Regions from separate parts of the Massilia orientalis genome, predicted to be linked through region 1. Evidence: predicted binding sites of a transcription regulator. Region 1 holds the regulator's gene; each other region holds the start of a gene.
The links. Region 1 encodes sigma-54, which starts transcription at its own class of promoters, with help from an activator protein. Its sites were predicted from a motif close to TGGCANGNAANCTGCTTT; they were not measured.
Positions count from the first base shown of each region.

Region 2: a site for sigma-54 is predicted at 1,300-1,317, ahead of QPK29_RS01465 (PEP-CTERM sorting domain-containing protein). Genes of this name have one in related genera too.
Region 3: a site for sigma-54 is predicted at 1,230-1,247, ahead of QPK29_RS03350 (urease accessory protein UreD). Genes of this name have one in related genera too.

Region 1 covers NZ_JASNRB020000004.1:134,215-136,474, reverse strand. Annotated here, with positions in the region: gene lptB (LPS export ABC transporter ATP-binding protein) at 1-270, shown strand, start outside; gene QPK29_RS06950 (RNA polymerase factor sigma-54) at 273-1,775, shown strand; gene hpf (ribosome hibernation-promoting factor, HPF/YfiA family) at 1,839-2,198, shown strand.
Region 2 covers NZ_JASNRB020000001.1:350,031-352,290, forward strand. Annotated here, with positions in the region: gene QPK29_RS01450 (diguanylate cyclase) at 1-102, opposite strand, end outside; gene map (type I methionyl aminopeptidase) at 165-968, opposite strand; gene QPK29_RS01460 (ParD-like family protein) at 965-1,174, opposite strand; gene QPK29_RS01465 (PEP-CTERM sorting domain-containing protein) at 1,353-1,910, shown strand; gene QPK29_RS01470 (LysR family transcriptional regulator) at 1,942-2,260, opposite strand, start outside.
Region 3 covers NZ_JASNRB020000002.1:284,034-286,293, forward strand. Annotated here, with positions in the region: gene QPK29_RS03340 (urease subunit beta) at 1-75, opposite strand, end outside; gene QPK29_RS03345 (urease subunit gamma) at 83-385, opposite strand; gene QPK29_RS03350 (urease accessory protein UreD) at 395-1,219, opposite strand; gene QPK29_RS03355 (hypothetical protein) at 1,477-1,638, opposite strand; gene QPK29_RS03360 (SulP family inorganic anion transporter) at 1,730-2,260, opposite strand, start outside.

The DNA.
Region 1 (2,260 bases):
GCGACCAATCCGCGCTTCGTGCTGCTGGACGAACCGTTCGCCGGCGTGGATCCAATCGCGGTGATCGAGATCCAACGCATCGTGCGCTTCCTGAAGGAGCGCGGCATCGGCGTGCTGATCACGGACCATAATGTGCGCGAGACGCTGGGCATCTGCGACCGCGCCTACATCATCAACCAGGGCGCGGTGCTGGCGTCGGGCCGTCCCGACGACATCATCGCCAACGAATCGGTACGCCGCGTCTACCTGGGCGAACACTTCCGAATGTAGTCATGAAACAGACGCTGCAACTCAAGACCTCACAGCACCTTGCACTGACGCCGCAACTGCAGCAATCGATCCGCCTGCTGCAGTTGTCCACGCTCGAGCTGCACCAGGAAATCGAGCAGGTCCTGAGCGAGAACCCGCTGCTCGAACGGCTCGACGATCCGCTCGACCGCTCCGTGCGGTTGCTGGCCGACGGCGCTATCAACAGCGCCCCGGCGTCATCGCAGGCAAGCGAGGCGCCGGCCGCGCAGGGCAACGGCGAGGAAGGCGGCAGCGCGCCCGCCGAGAACGCCAATGGCGAAGCGAATGACGCCGGCGGCGAGGGCGGAGAAAGCGGCGGCGAAGGCGGCGAGGACTGGGGCGAATACGGCCGCAGCAGCGGGAGCGGCGGCGAGGACGAGGACGGCCGCCCGCAGCTGGAAGCGAGCCCCGTCACCCTGCGCGAGCATTTGATGGAACAGGTGCGCCTGACGTGCTGCGCGGCGCGCGACTGCGCGCTCGTGGAACTCGTCGTCGATGCGCTCGACGACAACGGCTACCTGGAAGAACCGCTGGAAGACATCTACGCGCGCCTGCCGGAAGAACTCGAGATCGAGTTCGACGAATTGCGCACGGCGCTCGCCATGGTGCAGAGCATGGACCCGCCCGGCGTGGGCGCGCGCAGCGCGGCCGAGTGCCTGGCGCTGCAGATCCGCCGCATGCCCGGCGTGCCGATGGTGACGCGGCGCATGGCGCTCGTCATCGTCGAAAAATACCTGACGTGGTTCGCGCAGCGCGAATTCAACAAGCTGAAGAAGGCGCTCGATTGCGACGACGAAGACCTGCGCGAAGCCCAGGCCGTCATCCGCCAGTGCAATCCGCATCCGGGCGCGGCGTTCGCGTCGGACGTGTCGGACTTCGTCGTGCCCGACGTGATCGTGCGCCGCGCCAAGGATGGCTGGAGCGTGCTGCTGAATCCGGAAGTGATGCCGCGCCTGCGCGTGAACAGCCTGTACGCGTCGCTGATGAAGCAGGGCAAATCGGAAACACAGATGAACGCGCAGTTGCAGGAAGCCAAGTGGCTCATCAAGAACATGCGCCAGCGCTTCGACACGATCCTGCGTGTAGCCCAAGCAATTGTCGATCGCCAGCGCAACTTTTTTTCCCATGGCGCAGTCGCGATGCGGCCCCTTGTTTTACGTGAGATAGCTGATACACTAGGTCTACACGAGAGCACAATTTCTCGAGTCACAACTCAGAAATATATGCTGACCCCGCACGGCATGTTCGAGTTGAAGTATTTCTTCGGGAGTCACGTTGCCACCGAAGCGGGAGGCGAAGCATCGTCGACGGCAATACGGGCCCTCATCGTACAACTCACAGGAGCAGAAGACCCCAAGAATCCATTATCCGATAGCAAGATCGCGGAGATGCTAGGGGAACAGGGAATGGTCATCGCGCGACGCACGGTCGCAAAATACCGTGAGGCGCTGAAAATCCCGCCCGTCAGTCTCCGCAAATCCTTGTAACAAACACTGTCCCATTGCGCTAGATGCGCGCACGGCAGGCAGTGCATCTTCAAAGGAGTGTGTATGAATCTCACAATCAGCGGACATCATCTCGATGTAACTCCAGCCATCCGAGAATACGTACAGAACAAGCTCGAACGCATCACCCGTCATTTCGATCAAGTGATCGACTCCCATGTCATCCTCTGCATCGACAATCTCACCGAGAAAGAAAAACGCCAGAAAGCCGAGATCAACCTGCGTCTCGCGGGCAAGATCGTCCATGTCGCCAGTGCCGCGCACGATCTATACGCCGCGATCGACATGCTGATGGACCGCCTGGACCGCCAGGTCGTCAAGTACAAGCAAATGCTCAAGGATCATGACAACGCGTGTATCAAGCGCATGTCCGAAGGTGGCGAGGAGGAGCCCGCCACGGCGTAATGCCACGCGTGCGGTAGCACCAAGGAGTAAAGGGCGCATCGGCGCCCTTTTCGCTTTTTATG
Region 2 (2,260 bases), on a different contig from region 1:
CCGGATAACGGTCAAGTCGCGGGTAAAGTCTTCATGCACGTCGCCGGACCGGGCCACGGCCGCCCGGCAGACGAGCAGCAGGCCCACTAATATCCGGCGCACAACCATGCTTCCTCCAAACGTAGTCCCGGATAGTAACATCAGGAAACGTCAGATTCCACAAATCAAGTTGTAACGTATCTATTGACCCACGGAAACGTGTTAGCCGGGCATCTTTCGCCGGCCCGCAAGGTCAGCACGCGCACGCCGCTGCGGGTCACGGCCACGGTATGCTCGAACTGCGCGGACAGCGCGCCGTCGCACGTGCGCACCGTCCAGCCGTCGTCCTCGGTGTGCACGGCGGAGCGGCCCGCGTTGAGCATCGGCTCGATCGTGAACACCATGCCTTCGCGCAGCACCAGGCCCGTCTGCGGGCGGCCCCAGTGCAGCACCTGCGGCGGCTCGTGCATCTCGCGCCCGATGCCGTGGCCGCAGTACTCGCGCACCACCGCATAGCCGTGGCGGCGCGCATGCCGTTCGATGGCATGACCCACGTCGCCCAGCCGCGCGCCGGGACGCACGGCGCGGATGCCCTTCCACATCGCCTCGTACGTCACCTGCACGAGCTTTTGCGCCGGCGCCGCCACGGCGCCGACCAGGTAGGTCTTGCTGGAGTCGGCGATGTAGCCATTCTTCTCCAGCGTGATGTCGAAGTTCACGATGTCGCCGCTCTGCAGGACGTCCGCCGGCGACGGCACGCCGTGGCACACGACGTCGTTGCGTGACGCGTTCAGCGCGAACGCATAGCCGTACTGGCCCTTGCTGGCCGGGCGCGCGCCCAGCGTGTTCACGATGAAGTCGTCGACCAGGTCGTTCACCTTCATCGTCGACATGCCGACGAGATCGAGCCGGTCGAGCTGCGCGAAGACGTCCGCCAGCAGCTTGCCGGCCGCCGCCATCAGTGCGACTTCCTCCGGCCGCTTCGTCATGACGCCACCTTGAGCGCCTGCGGCACGACGCCCGCCGCCCTCAGCTCGCGCGCCATGATCTCGTTGAAGCTCTGCGTCGGATTCAGCTCGCACAGCATGCCGATCCGGACCCAGAAGGCGGCCTGCGCGTTGATCGAGCGGCACGACACCGTGCTCGCCTTGCGGATCTGGTCATGCAGCTCGTCTTCGATATTCACAATGCCCATATGCCTAACTTTCATATACGTTCCATATACGGAGTATATATTCTGACCGCGCAACGCCGCAAGCACTGTCGGAAAAACTTACACACAACAACATTGATTGCCATAAGTCATTGATTATTATCAAGTGGCATCAATATTGCTTTATGTCCGTCAATATCTATAAACCTCAAGGACCGACATGAAAACCACAACTCTGAAACTCATCGGTGCACTGCTGTTCGTGGCGTTCGGCGCAAGCCAGGCGCAGGCAAGCGTCATCACCTTCGACGACCAGGCGGGTACGTCGACACTGCCGGTGTCCGCCGGCGGGCTGACGTTCACCTCCTCGGGCGGCTACGCCTACGTCTGGACGGCCGGCGGCGGCAAGGCCGACAACGGCACCAACAACCTGATCTACGGCCTCGACGCCACGGTGACCATCACCAGGACCGGCGGCGGCACCTTCACTCTCAACGGATTCGACGCGGGGCTGAGCTGGTACACGTCGATGAACGCGTTCGACCTCACGCTCAACGGCACGGACACGATCTCGCTCGGCAATGCTTACCAGGGCTACCAGTTCGCGAATCTGAAGAACGTCACGTCCGTCACCTTCTCCGGCGCGCCTTCGGATGGCTATATCGCCATCGACAACGTCGACTTCGACGTCGCCCAGGTGCCCGAGCCGGCCAGCCTGACGCTGCTCGGACTGGGCCTCGCCGGCCTGGCCGCGGCTCGCCGCAAATCGGCGCGCTGATTGCCTGCGCCGCGCGTGGCGGCAACAGGATTCAGGTTCGCCACGCGATGTTTTCCAGCTCGTCCGAAATGACCTGCTGCCCGTGCTCCACCATGAATTCGTGGAACGACGCGGCCACCGTCGGAATCGCGCGCGCCGCCTTGTGCATCACGTGCCATTCGCCCTGCACGACGACGCCGGGCACCGGCAGCACGGCCAGCAGCCGGTTGCGCACTTCCAGCGTGCACGCGTGGACGGACAGGAAGGCGACGCCGAGGCCCGCCGCCGTCATCTGCTTGATCGCCTCGTTGCTCGACAACTCGGACCCGATCGCGAGCGCCACGCCCTCTTCCTCGTAGCGCCGCTCGATC
Region 3 (2,260 bases), on a different contig from region 1:
GACGAGCGTCACCGTGCGGCGGCCCGCGTTGAGTGGGATGTCGCCATCCTCGAGGAAGTATTCGCCGGGGATCATGGGGCGCTCACGGGATCGGGTTGTGGACGGTGACGAGCTTGCTGCCGTCCGGGAACGTGGCTTCGACCTGGATGTCCGGAATCATCTCCGGCACGCCGTCCATCACGTCGGCGCGCGTCAGGATCAGGGTGCCCTCGCTCATCAGCTCGGCCACGCTGCGGCCGTCGCGGGCGCCTTCCATGATCGCGGCCGTGATCAGCGCGACGGCTTCCGGGTAGTTCAGCTTCAGGCCGCGCGCGCGGCGGCGTTCGGCCAGCAGCGCCGCCGTGAAGATCAGCAGCTTGTCTTTTTCGCGTGGGGTCAAGTCCATGGCGATCCTTTACGTATTCCAGATGCGCGGCGGCGTGGCCGGCCGGTCCAGCAGGTACGGCCGCAGCACCGTCCAGGCCCCCGTCAGCGCGGCACGGGCCCGTTCGCCGTCGTCGCCGAGGAAGCGCGCCACGAACACCTGCTTCACCTGGCTGACGGCGAGACCCGGATCGACGGCGCGCACCGCGTCCTGCAGGGCCGCGGGCACGGGCTTGCCGACGGCGACGAGCGTCGCGCACACGCTGTGTCCATCCATGCCCAGCGGACTCGCGAGCAGCGCGGGCGTGGCGCCGCCCTGCTCCCACCACACGGGCCGCCCGCCGACGCGGATGCGCGTGCGCTGCCCCACGCGGCCGCGCGTAAAACGTTCGCCGGATGCACGCCGGCCGAAGCACAGCACCTCGCTGCCGATGTAGACGGCGCCCGGGGCCAGGTCGACGTCGTGCGCGAGCATCACGTCGGCGTGGTCGTACACGATGGTTTCCTGCGGCAGCCATTCGATCGCGGCGCCGGGACCGGCGGCCAGGTGCACGTCCTGGCGCGATGTGCGGCCGTTGGCGCGATACCACTTCGCGGCGCCGGGCGACGTGGCCAGCACGTGGCAGCCCGCCGGCACGTCGAGCGCGATGTCGAGCCGGTCGCCGCCGACGATGCCGCCGGGCGGATGCACGACGATCACGTGGCAGGCGCCAGGACCTTCCGGGTATAGCGCCTTTTGCACGCGCAGCGGCCCGCGGTGCTCGCGCCGGACGAGCCGCGTGCAGCCGCCGTCACGGGCGAAGCCGAGGCGCAGGGATGCGTGCCAGGTGGTGCAAGTTGGGTCGTCAAAGGGCATACGCGATGAGTTAGCACGATGCGTGCCACTCGCGGGACAGGGACACCGGTGGACGCGGCGCACCGGCACGGCACCTACGGCACCGGAACGGTGCAGGCGCACGCCCAGATCAGGTGATCAATATGATTTCGGCAATATCAAAGGTGAAGCCGGCAGACGGCCGCGCGTGGCGACCAGGGAGGGGGGAAACAGAGGGTGTCCGCGAGCCCGACCGGCGAAGAATGCCGGTCAAGCAGGCGAACCGGGGCTGGAAACGATCAGCGGCGGCGGCGCAGCGGGCGGGCGATACGGACCGGACGCAGGGCGCGTTCGCGGTCGGCGGCGCGCTTGTAGGCGGCCAGTTCGAACGTCAGCGCCAGGGCGATGCCGGCCGGGACAGCGGCGGCGAAGCCAAGGGCGAGCAAGGCGACGGTTGACAACAGAATAACGATAGTACTTGGGCGCGGCATGATATCCACCTTTTCTCTAAAACCGTGGTTCCATCCTGCCACAGCTGGGATTTGCTTGCAATCACGTGTCGTGCCGTGCGAGGGCATTCCAGGCATTTGCTGTACTTAAAAAGAGACGTCCGCTGAGCTCACTCAACAAAGTCGACGCGCGCAGGCGGTCCAGCACCGGCCCCTTGACCTCGGCCAGGTGCAGCCGGACGTCGCGCCGGGCCAGGGCGCGATTCAATTCGAGCAACCCGAACAGCGCCGAACTGTCGATGGCGTTCACGGCCGACAGCACGAGCACGAGATGGCGCGCCGCGCGGTGTGCGGCCAGTTCTTCCTCGATGCGCTCGCTGACCGCTTCGATATTCCCGAAGAACAGCCCCGCGTCCACGCGCAGCAGCAGCACGTTCGGGTCCGTCTCGGCCGAGTACCGGTCGATGTTGCGGAAGTGTTCAGTGTGCGGAATCCGGCCCAGCACCGCGATGTGAGGCCGGCTCTCGCGCCAGATCATCGTCCCCAGCGACAGCAGCAGCCCCAACACGACGCCCGCCTCCACCCCGAGCAGCAGGACGCCGCCGCTCGTGGCCAGCAGCGCGAGCGCGTCGGC